DNA from 3 places in the Lysinibacillus sp. OF-1 genome. Region 1 is predicted to be linked to each of the others. Evidence: riboswitches for the same ligand, from Rfam matches in the RefSeq annotation. Region 1 holds a riboswitch; each other region holds the start of a gene.
The links. A riboswitch is a leader RNA that binds a small molecule or an ion and turns the genes downstream of it on or off. The one in region 1 is predicted to bind cobalamin.
Positions count from the first base shown of each region.

Region 2: it holds a riboswitch for cobalamin, as region 1 does, so the genes downstream of both, NV349_RS10360 (hypothetical protein) here and metE (5-methyltetrahydropteroyltriglutamate--homocysteine S-methyltransferase) in region 1, are expected to answer to the same signal.
Region 3: it holds a riboswitch for cobalamin, as region 1 does, so the genes downstream of both, cobT (nicotinate-nucleotide--dimethylbenzimidazole phosphoribosyltransferase) here and metE (5-methyltetrahydropteroyltriglutamate--homocysteine S-methyltransferase) in region 1, are expected to answer to the same signal.

Region 1 is NZ_CP102798.1:2,276,362-2,284,203, reverse strand. It holds gene metE (5-methyltetrahydropteroyltriglutamate--homocysteine S-methyltransferase) at 1-2,026, opposite strand, end outside; cobalamin riboswitch at 2,206-2,384, opposite strand; gene NV349_RS11055 (Lsa family ABC-F type ribosomal protection protein) at 2,940-4,421, shown strand; gene NV349_RS11050 (DUF3888 domain-containing protein) at 4,584-5,321, shown strand; gene NV349_RS11045 (hypothetical protein) at 5,551-5,916, shown strand; gene pdxR (MocR-like pyridoxine biosynthesis transcription factor PdxR) at 6,150-7,565, opposite strand; gene NV349_RS11035 (FMN-binding negative transcriptional regulator) at 7,734-7,842, shown strand, end outside.
Region 2 is NZ_CP102798.1:2,126,764-2,134,605, forward strand. It holds gene aspA (aspartate ammonia-lyase) at 1-369, shown strand, start outside; gene NV349_RS10340 (methyl-accepting chemotaxis protein) at 544-1,788, shown strand; gene NV349_RS10345 (PH domain-containing protein) at 2,394-2,774, shown strand; gene NV349_RS10350 (8-oxo-dGTP diphosphatase) at 2,992-3,465, shown strand; gene NV349_RS10355 (GNAT family N-acetyltransferase) at 3,933-4,133, shown strand; cobalamin riboswitch at 4,455-4,638, shown strand; gene NV349_RS10360 (hypothetical protein) at 4,867-5,589, shown strand; gene NV349_RS10365 (hypothetical protein) at 5,604-5,918, opposite strand; gene NV349_RS10370 (elongation factor G) at 6,010-7,842, opposite strand, start outside.
Region 3 is NZ_CP102798.1:1,220,634-1,228,475, reverse strand. It holds gene NV349_RS05740 (CotD family spore coat protein) at 1-285, shown strand, start outside; gene glnA (type I glutamate--ammonia ligase) at 395-1,729, opposite strand; gene NV349_RS05730 (MerR family transcriptional regulator) at 1,785-2,159, opposite strand; gene NV349_RS05725 (methionine gamma-lyase family protein) at 2,314-3,567, opposite strand; gene NV349_RS05720 (trimeric intracellular cation channel family protein) at 3,917-4,522, shown strand; gene cobT (nicotinate-nucleotide--dimethylbenzimidazole phosphoribosyltransferase) at 4,597-5,652, opposite strand; cobalamin riboswitch at 5,747-5,922, opposite strand; gene NV349_RS05710 (DMT family transporter) at 5,995-6,849, opposite strand; gene NV349_RS05705 (hypothetical protein) at 7,138-7,533, shown strand.

The DNA of each region.
Region 1 (7,842 bases):
CGTGACTTCTTGATGTTTCAATGGAAATCACGTCTGCATCAAGTGCACTAATCGGTTCGATGAAATCGTTAAATTCGCAGTAGCACATATGTGTATGGATTTGTGTTTCATCTTTGACACTAGCTGTAGCCAGCTTAAAGGAATTAACAGCCCATTCTAAGTAAGCTCCCCATTCTTCTTTTCGTAGCGGTAAACCTTCTCTTAGAGCTGGCTCATCCACTTGAATAATTGAAATACCTGCGTTTTCGAGTGCCTCAACCTCTTTGCGAAGTGCTAATGCAATTTGATAAGCGACATCTTTACGTGACAGATCGTCTCGTACAAAGGACCAATTTAATATCGTCACTGGTCCTGTCAGCATACCTTTTACAAAGCGCTTTGTTAAGCTTTGAGCATAGGCTGACTCTTTTACAGTTATTGCTGAAGACCACGCAACATCTCCATAAATGATCGGTGGCTTGACACAGCGTGAGCCATAGGAAACGACCCATGCTTTTTTTGTAAAGGCAAAGCCAGTCAGCTTTTCACCAAAGTATTCGACCATGTCTGTACGCTCAAATTCACCGTGAACGAGTACATCGATATCTAGTTCCTCTTGTATCGTAATCCAGCGTTTTGTTTCCTGCTCTATAAATGCCTCATAGGCTTCATTCGATAATTGTTTTTTACGCCAAGCATTACGATTCCTTTTCACCTCATCAGATTGTGGGAAGCTTCCGATTGTTGTTGTTGGGAATAGCGGTAACGCTAACGCTTGCTGCTGCATCTTTTGACGCTGAGCAAATTCACTATGTCGTTCAAAATCTTGCGTTGTCACAGTTTGAACTGCTTGATGGATCAACTTGTTTTGACGGATTGGATGGTTTTTTAGAGCCTCAATTGCCTTCATACTTTCAGAAAAATTATGCTGTAAGATACCCTCTGTATCTCGTCTACATTTAGTTAGCTCCGTGATTTCTACAATCTTTTCATCTGCGAAGGCTAAGGCATGCTTCAGAACAGGGTCAATCTCATTTTCAAGAGCAGTTGTGATCGGTACATGTTGTAGATTGCTGGATGGTTGAATCCATAGCTCTGCTGCATTACTTAAATGCTCAATTGCCTGAATTGTAGCATTGACCTCCGCTAAGTTGGAACGCCAAATATCACGTCCATTAACAACCCCGACTGCCAATACTTTGTCCTGAGGGAAACCATATTGACGAAGTGACGCCATATTTCCTTTATAGCCATGAACAAAGTCTAGGCCAAATCCTTCTACAGGCAATGTAATCAATGTTTCATAGTTGCATAATGCTTCAAAATAAGTTTGCAGCATGATTTTCGCTTCTGGAACCGCAACGGCTAACTGGTCGTAAATCTCTTGCACAAGCTTGATGTCTGCTGGATCAAGGGTTGTGACAAGTGATGGCTCTTCTAGTTGAATCCAATTTGCACCTGCATCTACTAATTCTTTTAATACTTGTGTATAGAGCGGTATTAGAGCTAATAAGTATTCAACCTGTGTGAATTTGCTATAGCCTTTTGTTAACTTGCAGAATGTATAGGGACCAATCAATGTTGGCTTTGCAATAATACCGTACGTTTCTTTCGCCTCTAAGAAATCGGCCAACACTTTATTTTCTGTTAGTTTCAAGGCCTGTCCCTCGTATTCAGGAACAATATAGTGATAGTTTGTATTAAACCATTTTGTCATCTCACTAGCTACAGCTGTTTTATTCCCTCTTGCTACGCTGTAGTAGGTAGATAAATCTACTTTCCCTCCCTGCCAGTTAAAGCGTTTTGGGATGAGACCAAACATTAATGCTGTATCTAACATTCTATCGTAATACGTAAAATCGCCAACTGTCACCATGTCGATGCCAAGCTGTAGCTGCTTGTCAATTCTAGCTAAACGGATTTTTTTTAAACTATCCTCAAAATCCTCTTCAGAAAGCTCGTTGCGCCAAAATGCTTCTAATGCTTTTTTCCATTCGCGATCTTCCCCGATATACGGGTAACCAATGAGTGTGCTTGTATAGGTCATTTTTATATCTCCTTTTCAGAAAAAAATAAAAAGCCATTTTCCAAGGAGGAGAATGGCTGCTAGTTGAAATTTTTAATGCTAAAACAATACGAAAAAAGTATCTACTTTCGCATAAATCATTTGTTATCGCACAGTGCCGATTTGGTCACTTTTCACCACCTATTTCCACGTAGGTATTTGGTGTGTACTAGAAATTGGCAGGTCTCCTGGCTTCTCATCAACACGCCTCACAGCCTTCCCGGTTTCCCAGTGGCCTTTGTGATTTGCTCCGAATAACAGTTGCGGGACAGCGTCGGATTTGCACCGACTTCCCTTTTAAGCCAAACTTTCATTTGGCACCAATTCTTACACATTATTCAATTATGCTCCTACTATAACATATCTTTCAGAATAGTAGAAATAATTTTTATACGATTATCTAAATTATTTCTATAATTATTGTAGGGATTGGTTTAAGAAGATAAGGCTACATTGTATTCCATAAAAAAATTTGTTACTATAAAAATACAATTATGAGAGGACTGATGAATGGACAATGATGAACTAATCTATATTTTTATTTGAAATGAATCACTTCAAACGACAAAATATAGGATTAGTCTATCCATTTTTAACAATCAGTTTGCGTTTATTTGTCATGATGTCATTGGCAAATAAAGTTTATTCAGTGAGAGACTAATCCTTCCAATATCCAATTGGGGGGATTTTTTCTTGCTCTCATAGTTTATTCTGTATCTTTCATCTACCTAATAAAGGAGAGAAAAAAATGAGCGATTCTGAACCTATTGTGACGCATGTGATGCTCCGTATAAGTCGTTAGCATCCATCAACTTATACGGAGAAATTTAGCATAGATGGATGTACCGACTTTGTATAAAAGAAAAATGATTTGCTATACAAAGGAGGAATTATCATGTCAATGATACAAGTACAAGACTTAACGTTTTCTTACCCAAGCAGCTTTGATTATATTTTTGAGGGTGTCAACTTTCAGATTGATACAGATTGGAAACTTGGATTTATCGGTAGGAATGGTCGTGGGAAGACAACATTTTTTAATTTGCTATTAGGGAATTATGAGTATAGTGGGAACATCATTTCTTCAGTAGAATTTACTTATTTCCCCTATCCTGTTTCAGACCCAAATAAATATACGTACGAAATTTTTGAAGAAATTTGCCCTCTGGCAGAAGATTGGGAATATATTCGTGAAATAGCCTATCTAGATGTCGATGCTGAGGTCATGTATCGCCCTTTTCAAACATTATCTAATGGAGAGCAAACAAAGGTGTTGCTTGCAGCGCTCTTTTTAACAGAGGGACAGTTTCTATTAATTGATGAGCCAACCAATCATCTCGATACAGATGCACGAAAGACGATCTCTAATTATCTACGCAAGAAAAAAGGATTTATTTTAATTTCGCATGACAGAGCCTTTTTAGATGGCTGTGTTGATCATATTTTATCGATCAATAGAGCCAATATTGATGTTCAAAGTGGTAACTACTCAACTTGGAAGTTAAATTTTGATCGACAGCAGGAACATGAAGAAGCAACTAATCAACGTCTGCAAAAAGATATCGACCGTTTAACGCAGTCTTCCAAGCGTTCGGTAGGTTGGTCTAATCAAGTGGAGGCTTCCAAAAATGGAACTACGAATTCGGGTTCTAAGCTAGATAAAGGCTTTGTTGGACATAAAGCAGCCAAGATGATGAAGCGAGCAAAGAACTTGGAATCTAGGCAGCAAAAAGCGATTCATGAAAAATCAAAACTGCTAAAAAATGTTGAAAAAACGGAATCTTTAAAAGTACAACCATTAGCATTTCCATCAAAAGACATGGTTGTTGTAACGGATGTATCAATTCAGTATGACGACAACTTTGTGAATCAGCCTATTAGCTTCAAAGTGGCGCAAGGTGATCGCATTGTTCTCGATGGCAAAAATGGAAGCGGAAAAAGTAGTATCCTACAGCTGCTTCTTGGCAAGCCTATACAGCATACAGGCTCTATACATTTAGCTGCTGGCCTTATTATCTCCTATGTTCAACAGGATACTGCTCATTTGAAGGGAGCATTATCGGATTTTATTGAAGAGCATGCTATAGATGAGACGTTATTTAAATCTATTCTGCGAAAGATGGACTTTGAGCGGATTCAATTTGATAAAGACATCTCACATTATTCAGGTGGGCAAAAGAAAAAGCTGTTGATTGCCAAAAGTTTGTGTGAAAAAGCACATCTCTATATTTGGGATGAACCCTTAAATTTTATTGATATTTATTCGCGCATGCAGATTGAAGAGCTTATTCAAAGTTTTAATCCTACAATGATTTTTGTGGAGCATGACCAAGCCTTTCAACAAACCGTGGCAACGAAAACAATAGCTTTGTCATAAAGGAATCATTTAGAGAAGAGTCCATTTTCAAAATGGATTCTTCTTTTTAATGAAACCAAGTGACACCTTTATTATTTTTATCTTTAACTATAAAACGTTTAATAATTTTCTGTGATCGACGCACACTATAAAGAAATATTTTATAGAAAGGCTAGCAATCCCATGAAAAAAATCGCTACTTTAATGACTATAGTCACTATTTTGATTATGCCCAGTAAGATTTATGCACAAAGCGAACAAGCTGATGAGAAACTCATCACTGATACATTGATAACAATCCTTAATCCATTTATAGAAAAGGAAATTGACCATTACTACGGCTATCCTAAGCAGTATGGCTTGTATGATGCGAACATTTTGAACGTTATTAGGGAAAGTCAGTTTAGCTTTAGGGTTAACGTTCAAGTTACTACTTTTGAACATGCCCATTCCCCACCATATAGCAAGGAAATCATTACGTTTGAAATCAGTCCAACTGATGTGAACACCCTTCACTATAAACATGAGGCAGATAATGTAGAAAAAGCAATAGATGCATTCTATCGCACAACACTTTTAGACATACAGCAGAGCTTTAATTTGAATTTAGCCTCGTTCATTTCCTATCGATACAATCAATTGCAATACAAGGCTGAAATAAATAATGAAATGAAGCCTCTTGCTACGATTGCAGATGAAATAGCAAACAATATTTTATTTCCTGAGCGAAAGATACCCTATAAAAATGTAGTTGACCCTGTCACCTTTATCAAAGACAATACAGGCTATATGCTCTTTAAAAGGGCAGATGGGACCAATGTAAGCTATCAGCTGCAAAAGAAAGACGGCACATGGACCGTAATAAATAAAGCAAGTAAGCCAGGTAAGAAAATGCAGCATCAATTACCCTGGTATATATAAAGAAGAATGGGAAATTTAATTTTTCCGATTCTTCTTCTTTTGTTAAATAATTTTATAATTAACATTTTTTCTATCATCCCATTTGTGGGAACTCCTTAATGCTAAATCTTTATTATCTTTATCGTTTGCATGAGTCCATTCCACATTATTGAAGGAAAATATTAAGCATTAAAATTTTTCTGAGAAAGTGTTATGATCAGAAAGGATTTATGATTGATGGAGGATTTAAATGAAGGTTGATTTTGAAGAATTATTACATGGTGTTTTTTCATCTTTGCATGCGATAGAAGGCGTAAAGTCTGTCGATTGCATTCTTGAAGTTTTAAAAGATCGAATTGTTTTTCCAGAGATTACTATTTTGATACTGAATGCTAGGTTTGAATTGGTCTATTTGTTTAATGAACAGAAAGTAGTGTTTAAAACGTTAAGAGAAGCTTCGATTGATTCAAATTATATAGAAGAAATCAATTTAATTAATCAGCATTGTAGTTCCATTGAAGGTATTCTAAATGATTTTATTAACACAGATACACTTAAGAATTATTCTTTAAGCCTTCTTTCCTTAAAGTATAAAGAGAAAATTCCGAATAGTTAATATTGTGACAAAGATAGCGTTATAAAAAATGGAATTTGGTAAGAGTTTCTTCTATCAAACTCCATTTTTTAACTCGCCAAGTATTACCATTTATGTTGAAAAAAGATGGTTTGTGCAATGCCAATAAAATATGCTGATTCCGCAATAATATGATTTAACATAACTTTTGCTGTTACATGCATAAGTCCCTCTCCACTTCCACTAATCTATAGAAATAGAGCTTTCAAAGACAGTCACGACATGCTGGGGCTATCAAACCAAGCATGTTTTAATAGCTTAATCCCCTTGTCAATCTCTTCTACCCCTAAATTTGCAAATCCAAGCAAAACTTTTGCGTGCTGTATGACGGAAGGATTGGCGTAAAAAATAGAGGTTGGGTATACTTTTACACCTACCCGTTTTGCTGTTTCAATTAGTTCTTCTTCAGACATTTTATTATTTGGTTCGAGTAGAATATGTAAGCCACTACTAGCCCCATGTATTTTCACGTTATCCCCTAATATTTGATGAATGGACTTTAGTAAAGCCTCATATCTTCTTTTATAGCCATTTCGTGTTTTATTCAAATGTCTCTCCCAATGCCCACTTTCCATAAATAACTGTAAGGTATGCTGATGAAGTCTCGATACAGTTTGAACATAGTAGTTGTTGTTATTAAATAAAAGGGTTAATTCCCTTGGTAAAACCATATAGCTTAGCTTGATGGAAGGAATCAATGATTTTGAAAAAGTGCCCATATAGATGACGCGGTCATTCGAATCTAATCCTTGTAGAGCAGGTATAGGTTTACCTGCATATCGAAACTCCCCATCATAATCATCCTCAATAATATAAGCATTTTCATCCTTGGCCCATTCTAATAATGCTAGTCTTCTTGAAATCGGCATGACCGTTCCGATGGGGAATTGATGGGAAGGGGTGACATAAACAGCCTTGACCCTACTATTTCTTAACTGGCTGATATGAATGCCATGTTCGTCGAGAGGGATAGGTTTCACCTTTATACCATGATCCTTAAACAAGTAACGAACGCGATAATACCCTGGATCTTCCATAGCAAAAAGCTCATTTCTTCCAATTAAATTACATACGATGCCCATTAGAAATTGCAAACCTGCACCAATGACAATTTGGTCTCCTTGGCATTGTACCCCTCTTGCTTCATAAAGATAGCTTGCAATGTAATTCCTTAATTCAAGCTCCCCTTGCGGATCTCCATATAAAAGCAGATGAGCCTGCTCTTCATTCAGGCTTTGCAGTGTTAATGTACGCCATATTTTATAGGGGAAATCTTTTAAATTGATATCTCCATAATTAAAGTTGTACTTAATTGAAGGTAGTTGTTGTTCTTGCGGAGTTGCTAACTGCGGCTCAAAATGATTAGAACTTGTTTGAAAATAGCCCCTTTCGAGTTCTACAACATAAAGCCCCTCTCGTTCTTTACTAATTACATAGCCCTCTGCAAGAAGCTGCTGGTAAGCTGCATCAACCGTGTTGCGACTAATCTGTAAATGTTTAGCTAAGCTGCGCTGAGACGGCAATTTGGTTTGAGCTAAAATATTTCCATTTTGAATTTCAACTTTTATATAGCTATATAACTGAAGATAAAGTGGTTCTTCATTATGCAAGTTAGGTGTCATTTCGAGCATGGCTTATTGGCTCCTTTGAAAATAGCTTTACTGGCACTTTTAAGAGGTACCAGTGATTGATTATAATAAAATCTACATTGTAGAGGGGAAAATGTAAAGACGTGTAATCACAATAGTTTGTTTATTCAAAAAGCTCACAATGATTTGATGAGATAAGGAGAGGTTTGCATGTATGTTCCAAAGTACTACAAAATAACAGATTTTGAAGAAATCAAAGATTTTATTCAAAACAATGCCTTTGCGACAATTGTTTCAATTAGAAAAGGTAAACCAATAG
Region 2 (7,842 bases), 150 kb from region 1:
GAAGCTGGACAATTAGAATTAAACGTAATGGAGCCTGTTTTAGTGTTTAACTTAATTCAGTCCATTAGCATTATGAATAATGTTTTCCGTGCGTTTACGGAAAATTGCTTAAAAGACATCGAAGCAAATGAAGAACGCATGAAAGAATATGTAGAGAAAAGTGTAGGGGTACTAACGGCTGTCAACCCACATATTGGCTATGAAGTAGCAGCACGTCTTGCGCGTGAAGCAATTCTAACAGGTCGTTCTATTCGTGAGCTTTGCATTGAAGAAGGTGTCTTAACAAACGAACAATTAGACTTAATATTAGATCCATATGAAATGACACACCCAGGTATTGCTGGCTCTAGTATCATGAATTTAAAATAATTCCAACATCAAGACTGTAGACATGCTTTACGAGCTGTCTATAGTCTTTTTTTATGCAGTCATCAATAGGCTTGTGTCTTTGTTCTTATAAAAGAGAGCGTATCCTTATGATTTTTAGGATTTTTCAACTATAATAATGGTATGGAAGACATATTTTAGTTGGGGGAATTTGGAATGAGTTTACGAAAAAAGAGTTTACTTGGCTTTGCAGTTTTAAATGTCTTAATGATTATTATTCTCTTTATTGATTTAGCCAATGTAACGACATTAGAATGGCTTTCGACTGTATTAACCATCGTAGGAATAGCCATTACATTAGCTTACACCGTATATGTTCATTACAAAGTGATACAGCCTATCAAACAATTAACAGAGGCTGCACAGGGTATTACGGCAGGCCAATTAGATACAGTTGTCATCGAGGTTCGTGACAAGAGTGAGATTTCTCAGCTAGCGCAATCCTTTTTAGAGATGCAGGAACAATTACGCACAATGACACAAAAAATTGCGCACAGCTCTACAGATTTATCAGCAAGCATCGAAGAATTATCCGCAAGTACGAATGAAATTACGGTAGCTGTGGAAGAAGTCGATCAACAAATGGAGAAAACGTCAGAGGGCTTGAAGCAAGCGGCACAATCTGCCAATGATAGTGCTAATGCTATGCAAGAAACTGTCGATGGAATCGGACGAATTACGGAAGCCACTCAGGATGTGTTTGATCATGCAAAAGATGCCAATGAGATTGCAGGAAATGGAGCGAATATTTTACATGTGGCGAAGGAACAAATGAAATTTATTTCTTCTTCAACCGAAAAAACGAGCGGACTCATGCAGCAATTATCCAATAAAATGACAGATATTAAATCGATGACTGAGATGATTACAGCTATTACGGACCAAACGAATTTATTGGCATTGAATGCCGCCATTGAAGCAGCTCGAGCTGGAGAACATGGGAAAGGCTTCGCAGTTGTGGCAGAGGAAGTGCGTCAATTAGCAGAGCAATCCAAGCATTCTGCTGCACAAATCGTGGACTTAGTAGTGGGCATTGAAACTGACACGAAACAGGTAGCATCCTCAGTGGAGGAGGATTTAAAAAATGTTCAGCAGGGTGTCTATGTCATTGATGAGGCAACAAAATCCTTTGGCACGATTTCACAGCATGTTAGTCAAATGACGAGCCAGCTTGAGGATATTTCAACAACAGCTGAACAGCTTTCTAGCAGTGCCAATGAAGTAGCTTCCTCTGTGACAACGATTGCTAATGGTATGGGTAAGCTATCGCATTATACAGAGGCTGTTTTACATTCAATGGATGAGCAAACAGCCTCAATGCAAGCTGTCAATCATGTGACACAGGATTTAAGCGTACAAGCTGATAATTTACAAAAGCTAACAAATCAATTTCAGGTTTAAGCAAGAAAAACATATTTTCAAGGTTTTTTAGCCCTGAATAGTTATCTAAGAACAAGATGATTTTGCCTCCACAGATAGCTATGCACAAAGGTGGTTTCAGGCGATAGATAAGTAATTTGAAATGCACTTCCTGTCATTAGAATGGGAAGTGTTTTTTATTGGCGGACCAACGTAATTAATTTCTTAGTGAAATCCCTAGAGATCACGTAGATTGTATGCGTAACCTTAACCTACATTCAGCTACTGATTTGTCCTTTTTCACCTTACCAAAGGTGATAGCCATATTTGTTTCTAGCCGTATCCTCTATTTACACCATATTGACAACACCTTCATTTTTGACAGCTGTTGCCATCGCTTCTTGGAATAATTTGAGTGATTCTTCATTCCCATCCTCTTTAAAAAAATCGCTATTTACCTTACCAAAAGAGATGCTAACCTTAACTAGCTTGCCCTCTCTTCATCACAGCCTAAACAATAGCTAGTAGAGAGCCTATGATTACGTGCAATGCTTCGCCTCTATAGACTCAATAAAACCATTATTTCCTGTCGTAGCGCTATCTTCTTTGTAATACATTAAATAAATGACAATGAAAGGGGCCAGGAGATGGGCTTATTTGATGGATTAATCGGCAATGCGAGCGAGGTGAATTTAGAAAAATTACAGGAGGAGGTCCGTGATTTATTGATTCCAAACGAAACAATCAAAAATGCCTATAAAATTATAAGAGACACGTTTATTTTTACGAATAAACGATTAATCCTTATCGATAAGCAAGGGGTGACTGGCAAGAAAACCGAATATCATTCCATCCCCTATAAAAATATCGTTCATTTTTCAGTAGAAACAGCCGGGACATTTGATTTAGATGCAGAGCTCAAAATATGGGTGTCAGGCAGTTCGTTACCGATTCAAAAAAACTTCAACAAGGCGACGAATATTTACAAAGTGCAAAGTGTTTTAGCGCAGTATGTTTTGGGGACGTAATGTATGGTACTAAAAGCCCGCATTTATGCGAGGCTTTTTTGTTGTGCAAAGAAAGGATGATAAAGATGAGGAAATTACCTTGTGAAGGGTGTAAGGGATTCCAGTTCCGATTACGAAACAGGCACATAATGTAGAGAAGGTGTTAAGAGATAATAAAGTTGTTTAACTAAGAAGGACACATATATGGTAATATTTATTTAAAAAGATGGAGTGGATTATGAGTAATTCTATTAATTATAAAATATGGACGGTGTGTATGATTCAAAGTGAAGAGAAGGTTTTACTTCTGGATAGACAGCACGACAATTTCAAAGGTTTTATTCCACCGGGTGGTAAAGTTGAATTTCCTGAAAGTATTGTAGAAAGTGCTATCAGAGAAGTAAAAGAAGAAACGGGGTTAGAAGTTAGAAACCTTATTTATAAAGGGCTTTATGAATATGTTAATCCAGTCGCAAAAGATAGATATATGATATTTAATTACATAACAAAGGATTTCGAGGGTGAACTCTTGAAAGATGCTCCAGAGGGGAAAGCGGTTTGGGTAGATATAGAGAGCGCATATAAACTTCCTATGCAGCCATCGATACGGAGAAGATTTCCTTTATTTTTTCAAGATGGAACATTTGAGATTCAAGTTGAATGGAACCACGAAGAAAATAAAGAAGGGAAAGTTACTATACGTCACACCTAAAACTTGTTATTGGACTGACAGGGGGGCAATCGTTCAATAGAGCAGTCGCTTTTCAATAACATCGAGGTCAGTTCAATACATATATATGTGAAGAATAAATAATGGGGCTTAAATTTACCCACTTTGTTAAATAGTTTAACTTTCAATATCTAAATGGTAGAGAGGGATTAAGAATAGCTAGAGAAAATTCTAAAATAAAAGGTGCTTGACCGTCCTTTTGTTTATTAAACGAACGGTGCAGATTGTTGAAGAAGAAATTTTATAATAGTGATTTATTAAAGAATAGGGAAGTGGCAGTAACCATGAACTACATAATCAGATTAGCGAATGAAAACGACTTATCGGGTTTATGTGATAGTAGAAATAATAAAGATCTATTCACGAATTATTTAAAGCAATTTGCAAAAAAGGAATAATATCAAGACGCACTTATATTAGGTTTTGGAGTTCTTAAATTAAAAGGTACTTTGCTTCCTAAATTAAGTGACCTATATGTAAAAGAGGATTATCGTGGTAATGGTATAGGTTCAGACTTAATGAGGTATAGAGAAAATATTGCAAAGAGTTTAGGACATTCTGAAATATTTGTGAGTGTTGGCCCGATAGAAAATCCCAACATGATAAAGTTAATTAGCAAACACGGTTACGAACCTATCTCTTACCTATAATAAAACCTACACAAGAATTGATTTCAAGAAGTTGTTGAACTAACGGGGCTAGTTGAACAAGATTTAAACAACTTTAAAGAGCCTTCTTATAATATAATTTTTGTATTTTTTGATTAGAAATAACTTTATTATCATTTTACAGAAAGCAATTAAAGTGATGCTCAGTGTGACATGAGGAAAACCTAGTATTCTATGCATCCATTTTACATGGAATTATTTTGAAATAATTAGTATTTTTTAGCATAAATTGACTTTGGACATACAATACTTTACAATGATTAGCTAAGGAATAGAGAATTTTCGCAAATTTCCTTACCAACTGAATAGCGTGTAGTAATAGGTGTAAATTGCGTGCAATTTGCTTAAAAGGGAAGTCGGTGCGAATCCGACACTGTCCCGCAACTGTAAATGTGAGCGACTTTTCAGCAACCACTGTCAAATGATGGGAAGGAGAAAAGTGGCAATGACCATGAGTCAGGATACCTGCCTGTTACGAGTACACACCAGTAACCTACGAGGAATAGGAGGTGGCATGTTGACAAAACAGAATGCTCTGTTCGTCACGGTACGTCAAACGCCCAAAGTAAATGAAGGGGTTCGCAATCGGGCTCATTTACACATACTTAGGGTTTGTTTGGCATTGGGTGATGAACGAAGATAAGCGAAGGATTTCCTCAAAAATGGTAGGAAATCCTTTTTGTTTTGACATTATGTACGCAAAGGGGATGCATGTATGACTTCTTTAGATATGAACATTTGTAAGCAGCCACGCACAGAAGTTGCCAAGAAAGCGAAAACAAGAATGGCGGTCGAATCATTGATTGACCAATTATTAGCAACGAAGCTGATCCGCAATGATCGCTTCTTTGAGCAAATTTTATATAATAAAGAAATTATTTGGATACAAAATGGGGATGTGGACGGGCATCTTTTCGCGAAGGCAGCGGTAACCGATCAACTGAAAACGAAGACCAATAGCTTTATGATGTATATGCCCACTAACCCGATTGTCTATGAGGTTAACGGGGAGTCATACCATTTAATTACACGCATTGATTCCACACGTGCCAAGCCCAACCTTGACCGTCTGTCACTGGAGCCAAAGCCTGTTTTAAGTGCAGCACGTGTCAATGATGTATTATGCTCGATTGTGATGCGCTTTTATGAAACATATCTACACGATTTAGCGCCTCAACATGATAAGTTAATAGCCTTTGTGCAGCAGGAATATGCCCAATTTATTGAAGCGGTTCAGGCATTAAATGATTACCATTTCAACTGGCATCCACGCGGCAACGGTCACGAGCTATTGCTGCAATTAATTGATCAACTGCAAATTTTAAAAAGTTATCCTGGTAAAGTGCTAGTTGATTTCACAAACACGCATGACTACGTGATTGTCGAGCCTGCATACCTTGTGCACAGTCCTACAAAGAAAGCAGTAGGCGCATTATAAACTCAAGCCCTCCATCAAACGGAGGGCTTGTTTTTATTTATTTGAAGGGTAGGGGGTAAATACTCTCGTTCGAGCAGCGAATACTCGCGGAAGCAGATGAAATACTCTCGTTCGAGCAACGAATACTCGCGGAAGGAGATGAAATACTCTCGTTCGAGCAGCGAATACTCGCGGAAGGAGATGAAATACTCTCGTTCGAGCAGCGAATACTCGCGGAAGGAGATGAAATACTCTCGTTCGAGCGGGGAATACTCGCGGAAACAGATGAAATACTCTCGTTCGAGCAAGGAATACTCGCGGAAGGAGATGAAATACTCTCGCTCCAGCAAGGAATACTCGCGCAAACAGGGTAAATATTCTCGCTCAAAGCAAGTAAACACCCGCGCAAGCAAACGGCTTCGCGCGGGCAGGATCACCTACTTACAGACAATGCATGGCTGCTTGTGCTTCGTGCCAAGGAACAGAATATCCTTTGCCCTTCGCACAAAAGATGCTGGAGGAGCTGTATTCTGGGTCGGCATTTTTATCGTAGCCAATCTGTGCAATAACTGCCTCTGCATTATGGCACACATCATAGCCATCAAATTGGAGTGTGAGTGCGCCCTTACCATTGGTATAGGCCGCAAAGGTTGTGCTATAGCTCATTAGGGTGGCGACGGGCGCTCGTCCCGTTAGCACAACATCTGTTTCGGATAAGATGGGGTCATCGAATGTGCCAGCAGCTTGCTGTATGTCGCTCATCATGCGGCCGATAAAGTCGTTCGAAGCCTTCATTTTAAAGCGATAATAAGGTTCAAGCAGGATGTTCTGTGCTTGCTCAAGTCCTTGACGTAGCGCACGGAAACTAGCTTCTCGGAAATCGCCGCCCGATGTATGTTCATTATGTCCGCGACCTGTTAGCAGTGTAAAATGAACATCTGTCAGAGGGAAGCCTGTGAGTAAGCCATGGTGATCACGCTCAAACAGGTGCTTTTCAACAAGGCGTTGGTTGCCTACCGATAAATGATCCGCATGGCAGGCATTGCTAAATGTATTACCTACTCCTCGTGGATTGGGCTCCATTAGTAAATGAACTTCTGCATAATGCTTGAGGGGCTCAAAATGACCATAGCCTGTCACCGTCGTCACAATGGTTTCCATATATAAAATTTGGGGCTCGCCAAAGGAGACCGTTAATGAAAAACGCTTCATTAACACCTCTGTCAGTACCTCCAACTGAATAACGCCCATAATGTGCACATGGATTTCCTGGAACTTTTCCTGCCAAACCACACGTAAGGAAGGCTCTTCTGCTTCTAGTAAACGGAAAATTTGTAACACTTCCTTGATATGCTGATGGCCCTCATATTGAACCTTTGCCTGTAGCGTTGGGACAAGCTCATAGGGCTGTGACAGCACAGTAGTGCCGATGCGGTCTCCAATATTGGCCTGACTAAGTCCTTTAACAGCAAAAATCTCTCCCGCTTCAACCTGTTGGACGGTATCAAAGCGACTGCCATTATAGAGGCGAATTTCAGTCACTTTTTCTGTCACTTCTTCAAACGAAAATTCATCCCGAACATGTAAAACTCCCTTGACAGCCTTCATAAATGTTAAACGCTGGTGGCCGTCATGACGAATTTTAAAAACCTCCCCCTCAAACGGTGCATTCACTTCAAAATGGGTGTCTGTTAATAGAGGGAGCTGGGCAAGCAATTCCTTGATGCCCTCATCCTTTAGGGCAGACCCTGTAAAGCAGAGGAAGGCACATTCCTTTTGAATCATGGTCTGTAGCTGAGTAAGACATTGCTCATGCTCCAATGACTCATTCAAAAAGGCATCGAGCAGCTCTTCATTACGCTCAGCCAACCATTCCATGATGCTGCTTGAAACATAATCAGTACGAAGCGGTTCATCGACGAACAGCACCTGCTGGGAACAATCCTTGCGGAGCTGTGTCATAACGGCCTCCACATTGGCTCCTTCGCGATCAATTTTATTGATAAAGAAGAATGTTGGGACATGGTATTTGCGTAAAAGCTGCCACACGGTTTCCGTATGACCCTGTACGCCCTCGACCGCACTAATGATAACAATGGCATAATCCATCACACGAATGGCGCGCTCCATCTCAGGGGAGAAGTCGACATGCCCTGGTGTATCAATCAACGTGTATGTATCGTCGCCTATGTTCATGCGACCTTGCTCGGCAAAAATGGTAATACCACGCTTGCGCTCTAGCTCATGATGATCGAGAAAGGTATCCTGATGATC
Region 3 (7,842 bases), 1.1 Mb from region 1:
GCAAAAGGTCCACACTGCTGTCCGCCACAAACAATGCCAACGCAATTTGATCCACCACAATTTTTACCACCAGAGCAATATGTTCGCACAAATTATATCCATACGGTTGTTCCACATGTACAACCAGCACATGTCACAACAGTAAATAAACATATGATTGATCATCAATACTATTTCCCATGCACAGAGTCTGTTGTTAATGAATGCTGTGAAACACATACAATGTGCGGTATGCCACCTAACCCTTGTCATATGCCACACCATCGTAAACATATGGGCCGTTAACAATAACGATGGGGTGCCATGCTGCCCTATCATGCTCTGGAACTATAGACAAAAAAACGAGTACCTTCCAAGTGAAGAGGCACTCGTTTTTTTATATTTTTATTAATTCTTAGTACATTTTTAAATATTGATCGCGTTCCCATTGATGAACGGTTGTACGGTACATATCGAACTCGATTTCTTTTGCTTCTTTAAAGTTTGCGTAAATATGCTCACCTAAAGCTGCTTGCGCTACTTTATCTTTAGCAAGTAATGTTAAAGCATCATCAAGTGCTGCTGGTAAGTTTTCAATACCATTAGCTTGACGCTCTTCTTCCGACATCACATAGATATTGCGATTAATAGCTGCTGGTGGCGTTAAGTTTTGACGAATACCTTCAAGACCTGCCTCTAAAATAACAGCCATTGCTAAATATGGGTTTGCTGAAGGGTCCACAGAACGTACTTCTACACGAGTTGAAAGTCCACGTGCTGATGGGATACGAATTAGTGGTGAACGGTTTTGCGCAGACCATGCTACATAACATGGTGCTTCATAACCAGGTACTAGACGTTTATAAGAGTTTACTGTTGGATTTGTTACAGCTGTGAAACCTTGTACATGTGCAAGAACACCCGCCATGAATTGCATAGCTGTTTCAGAAAGACCTAATTCTGTAGCTTCATCATAGAATGCATTTTCCTTACCTTTAAATAGTGACACGTTAAAGTGCATACCAGAGCCTGCTTCACCAAATAATGGTTTTGGCATAAATGTAGCGTGCAAGCCATGTTTACGTGCAATTGTTTTAACAACTAATTTGAAAGTTTGAATGTTATCACAAGCTGTAACAGCATCGGCATATTTAAAGTCAATTTCGTGTTGTCCTGGAGCTACTTCATGGTGAGATGCTTCAATTTCAAAGCCCATTTCTTCTAGCTCTAATACGATATCACGGCGGCAGTTTTCACCAAGATCTGTTGGAGCTAAGTCGAAGTAACCACCATGGTCATTTACTTCTAACGTTGGTTCGCCTTTTGCATCTAATTTGAATAAGAAGAATTCTGGCTCAGGCCCTAAATTGAAGCTTGAGAAGCCCATATCTTCCATTTTTTTAAGAATACGTTTTAGGTTATTACGTGGGTCACCAGCAAATGGTTCGCCTTTCGCAGTGTATACGTCACAAATGAGACGTGCCACTTTCCCTTTTTCAGAAGTCCAAGGGAATACTACGAAAGTATCAAGATCAGGATATAAATACATATCAGATTCTTCGATTCGAACGAAACCTTCAATAGATGAGCCATCAAACATCATTTTGTTTTCTAATGCTTTGTCTAATTGACTTACAGGAATCTCAACATTTTTGATTGTGCCAAGAATATCTGTAAATTGTAAACGAATAAAGCTTACGTTTTTTTCTTCGATGAGACGTTTAATGTCCTCTTTTGTGTATTTACCCACAGTTTTCCACACTCCTATAATTTGTCTAGCTTTTATGTTTACCCTACCCTATTTATTAATAGAATCGAGATAAATCCCCTCGTCGGATGGATGATTTTTGCATGCGCTGAGCTTGACGCATTTCTTCGCGCATGATTTGGCGTAATTCTGAATCACTTAAATCTTGTTCATCTGTAGCAACAGGATCTTTCTTTTTAGCAAATAATTTTTTAATCTTCGCCATATTCATACCCTGCTCTAAGTAGTCTTTAATTTCAAGCAATGTGTCGACGTCATTTAATGAAAACATTCGACGATTGCCTTCTGTTCGGTGCGGCTCAATTAAATGGTGTTCTTCATAATAACGAATTTGTCGTGCCGAGAGTTCAGTTAATTGCATCACAATACTCATTGATAATAACGGCATAGTTCGTCTAATTTCACGACTCATTTAAGTCCTCCTCCAATACCCGCTTATCATATAACGAAATTTTTTCACTGTCAACCAACCATGTGAGGTTTCCTAACATGTAAGGCGTTATTTTTTTCAATCCGATAGAAAATTGTAAAAAACTATTCAAATTTAAGGTTTATTTATTTTCATATTACTTTTTTTGAATGGCTTGAACAGCACTACAAATAGCAAATTTAACATGTTCATATGTTAGTCCACCCTGGATAAAGGCTGTATATGGTGGACGGATTGGACCATCTGCTGTCAGCTCAATGCTGGAGCCTTGAATAAATGTTCCCGCAGCCATAATGACATCATCTTCATAACCAGGCATATAAGCTGGTTCTGGAGCATAATGGGCATTTATTGGAGAATTGGCTTGTATTTCACGACAGAAGGCAATCATCTGCTGTGCAGTTTGGAAGGAAACGGATTGGATTAAATCCGTACGATTTGCATCATAGCTTGGAGAAGTGCTCATTCCGATTTCCTCCAGCATAGCTGCTGTAAAGATCGCACCTTTTAAGGCTTGTGATACGACATGTGGGGCTAGGAAAAATCCTTGATAAAAATCTCCTAATGTATTTAATGTTGCCCCTGCCTCTGCCCCAATACCTGGAGATGTCATACGATACGCACATTTCTCTACTAAATCTGCACGGCCAGCAATATAGCCACCAATTTTCGCCAATCCTCCACCAGGGTTTTTAATGAGTGAGCCTGCCATTAAATCAGCACCAACCTCTGTTGGTTCCTTCGCCTCTACGAACTCACCATAGCAGTTATCTACAAAAATAACGGCATGTGGGGCTAATTTGCGCACCTTTGCGCACATATCAGCAATTTCTGCAATCGTAAAGGATGGACGTGTCGCATAGCCTTTCGAACGTTGAATGGCAATCATTTTTGTTTGCGTAGTAATGGCTGCTTCTACACCTACCCAATCAATTGCTTTATTTTCCACTAAATCCACATGTCGATAGCCTATTTTATAATCTTTCAGTGAACCGGTATCTTTGTTACCACCATCGACAATGGATTGCAATGTGTCATATGGCTGACCAGAAATATAAAGCAGCTCATCACCAGGACGAAGGACACCGAATAGACTAAGCGTGATTGCATGTGTTCCTGAAATAATTTGTGGTCGTACAATGGCAGCCTCCGCCCCAAAAACTTCCGCATAAACACGCTCTAAATTATCGCGTCCCTCATCGTCATAGCCATAGCCATTGGATGGATGTAAATGATAGTCACTTACTTGATGCTTGCGAAATGCTGCTAGCACCTTCTGTTGATTATAAAACGCCATTTCTTCTACCTTTGCATGATAGGGTCGAACTTGCTCCTCTATTTTTGACGCTAAGGATAGCGTTTGTGCTGATAAATTAGATGTAAACGTCATTCTTTTCTTCTCCATTTCACAATTGTCCCGCATTTCAATCAGTAAGATCTATCGACTCTCTAAATTGACTTCACTCATTCTAGAATTCCCTAAATAACTACTGGTATATCAACGCTTTTGACGAATGTTTTTCTTTATTTCAATAACATCTTATCAATTTGTATGAACCCCTGCAAAACTTGCCTATTGTTTCTAAGCGAATTTTACGCTAAGCTAATGTGCGGACTTACTTCAAGAAGCGTATGTAATGACTGATTTTGGCTATTAAATTCATAGATTCTGTTACGTCAAAAAAAGTCTTTTAACTTTTAAAAAAGAAGTTCATTTATTGATAGAAGGGGTGAAAGGGATGGCTTGGGAGGTTTTTAGTATTATTGGAACAATTGCCTTTGCTATTTCTGGGGCAATCATTGCCATGGAAGAAGAATACGATTTATTCGGTGTATATATACTCGGTATTGTCACTGCTTTTGGTGGAGGAGCTATTCGAAATTTACTCATCGGACTGCCTGTCACAACCTTATGGGGACAGGATATGATGTTTCAAATTGCACTAGCTGCGATTACGATATTTTTTATCTTCCCGCATCATCTGATTCAGCATTGGCATCGTTGGGGCAACTTCACAGATGCCATTGGCTTATCCGCATTCGCTATTCAAGGTGCACTCTATGCAGTGAAGCTAGATATGCCAATTAGCGCAGTCGTTGTAGCTGCTGTTTTAACAGGTTCAGGTGGTGGTATTGTGCGAGATTTATTAGCTAGACGGAAGCCGCTAGTTCTCCGTGATGAAGTCTATGGTGTTTGGGCTGCTCTCGCAGGGCTTGTTATCGGATTTGAAGTTTTGACTGGAGACATTTTCCTTTATGTATTATTTGCAGTGATTACAGCATTACGCATTCTTTCCTATATGATGAAGTGGCGTTTGCCTTTGCGAAGGTTGAATCGGGCATAGATACTGTAATTGATAAAAAAATGAATAAGCGCAAATAGTTAATGAACTCTTTGCGCTTATTTGTTATTCAGTAACTATTTAGCCAAAAGATTCATGGCTTCTTCTAATGTCACCATATTTTTCATCATAGAACAAGCAGCATCTAAAAGAGGAAAAGCTAGAGCAGCACCAGAGCCTTCGCCTAATCGCATGTTCATATGCAGCATTGGCTCTACACCAAGTAATGATGCGGCAATTTTAGCCCCTGGTTCCTCTGAAGCATGGGAAGGTATGATAAAGTCTTTTACTTTCGGTTCAATTTGATAAGCAATAAGCGCAGCAATAGTCGAAATAAAACCATCAATAATAACAGGTTTTCGGTGACTTGCGGCAGCCAGCATGATACCAGCCATAGCCCCTATCTCTAGCCCTCCAACTTTAGCTAGAACATCAATGATATCGTTAGGATTAGGGTTGTTGAGAGTAATTGCTTTTTCAATTACTGCTGCTTTATGAGCAATCCCTCCTTGACCAACTCCTGCGCCAAACCCTGTTATTTCAATAGGGTCATAGCCAGTCAAAGCAGCTAATATGGCAGTGCTCGGCGTTGTATTACCAATGCCCATTTCACCTGTTCCAAGTAGGTTGGCTCCTTTTGTGATTTCATCTGTTGCCACATGAATCCCCACTTCAATGGATTGAATAGCCTCTTCTCTTGACATAGCAGGGCCCTGTGCCATGTTATCTGTGCCATGTTTAATTTTATGAATGATAACACCTGCATCAAGCGGAATATCTTCTTTTACCCCAACATCTACTGTTACTACCTTTGCATTGGTAATGCCCGCAATCGCACAAACGCCTGTACCTCCCTTAGGAAAATTTAATGTTTGAAAGACCGTAACATCTTGTGGATTCGTTGTTATGCCTTCCTCACAAACGCCATGATCTGCTGCACAGACAATCATCACTTTTTTATCGACCATTGGATATAATTGTCCTGTTATGCCTGAAAGCTGTACGGCAAGTGATTCTAGTTTACCCAAGCTACCTGGGGGCTTACAAAGCGCATCAATTCGCTTTCTAGCTTGGTCCATACTATTCATATCAGCCCCTTGGATATTTTGAATTGTGTCTTGTAATAATTGCATTATTGTTTCTCCTCTCGTTCTACATGAAGACAAAATAAAAAGTCTGTAGTTTATTGTCATGACAAATAAACTACAGACTTTTCCATCATCTATATACTTCCGAAGCAAGTAGGCAGGTCTCCTGGCTCAAGCTCAACATATCATCGTGCCTTCCCAGCGATTCGCTAGTGGCATTTACGATGACACTCCCTTATACAGTGGCGGGTCCGCTAAAGTTTTTCACTTTATTCCCTATTCTCCCTATTGGGCACCTAATGCTTTTATTAAACTATTTATAATCTACGACAGCGTATTTTTTCTGTCAATATTAGAATACTCGCCTTGTACCATTTCTTCGGTTACCTATTCTTTTTCTATTTCGCTTAGCAATGTTGAGCCTAATAATAGGACCGCTCCTATTATTTGTAGAAGCGCCATTTTTTCTCCTATAATCATCGTGGAAATTACTAATGATGTCAGTGGATCAATATAGCTAAGAATGGCTATACTTTGTCCTTTTAACTGTGACATGCCTAAAAAGAACAATAAAAATCCAACCCCTGCATGGACAAGGCCTAATGTAATTAAGAATAGGACTGATTCAAAACTGATTTTCATGACCTGAAATCCTGTAGTTCCAAGTAGATAGAAGCTAAGGAAAAATGCTGCTAAAGAAAGTTGAATCATTGTATTTTCTGGTTCCTTTAAGCCACATATAAATTTATTTGTCAATGTTAGCGCTGTGTAAAAGCATGCCGCGATAAGACCGTAGACAATGCCTATAAAATGCTCACTGTCCCCAGTGCCTTGACTTTGGACAATCAAATATAGTCCGATAAGGGCCACACAGACATACATTATTTTTCTGCCAACTAGCTTCTCTTTTAAAATAATTGGAGATAAACAGATAACGAGTACTGGTGCAAAATAATAACTCAATGCAGCATTGGCAATCGTTGTTGCTTTATAAGCCTGAAATAAAAAAATCCAGTTCCCACACAAGGCGATACTAGAAAGTATTAATTTCCACTTATTTTTTATAATCTCTAATTTCGAAAAACTTTTCTTTTTATAAATAAAAATCACTACTAAAAAACAAGCACCTATTAAACTCATCCAAAAAGCGATTTCACTTGAAGATAACGGAATATACTTGGCAAAAACACCAACTGCTCCAAAAATAATCATGGATAATACAAATGCTAATTTTCCGCTCATTACAAATACCTACTTTCTACGTATAAAGTATTAACCTATACAGTAGAATCTATTGAAAATGAGCAAACTGTTATTGTATGCCTAAACAGTAGATTCTACTGTAAAGACATTGTTGGGGGTGCTATTGAACAAAACATACAAAATCCCTCCTTCACCTACATAATTGTAACATATTTCTGAAAATTAAAGAGTAAGTTTTATAAAGAAAGGGGTCACTAATCCCTTCATACTATTATGAGTATGTACAATATAAGGTAAGTCATAAATTTTCTTTGAGGAGGAGTTAGGATGAATGCAAGAGAATTGAGAAATGCTATTGCGGAGACTTGTGAAAATTATGATAGTCACTACGCTCAGTTAGTGAAACCAATCAATCAGTTATTAATGAATGTCGATGCTAGTATAAGTAACGAAACAGCGAATATAATCATCGAAAATTTGAAGTTATATTATAGCGGGGATAAATACATGACGGAATGTCACTTCGATGAGAGTGAAAATTTCTTAAAAGATGGTCTTGAACTTCTTCAAAAGGGGGATCTTGCGAATGGTACTTTACAAATATATGGTGCTGGTTTAAATTTTTCCAGTTATGCTTTAAAGGTTCGTGGGCAAAAAAATGTGAATCCGTATATTAACTTTGAAAAAAATTTCAGCCTCATCATGAACACACTCCGAAAATAAGTATATAAAAAAGGTGATGTCAATGATAGAAACAGCCACTTTGAAAAGCGAGAGGTTGATTTCCGTTCCACCAGCGTCCTTTCAGGGGGCGTCCGATGATGAGCCGCTTCACTCACTGCGTTCGCTCCAAGGTCCCCTCTGTGACGCTAAATCCCCTAGGAGTGACACTGGCTCCACTCCAATCAACCATATGTAAAAGTGGCTTTTCCTTCTCTTTCATACGAACCGTAGTGAACAAAATAGCCCATTATTTGTCTGATGAGAGAAAGGATAGCCCTTTATTTTCAATGTGAAGAAGTGGTAAGTAAC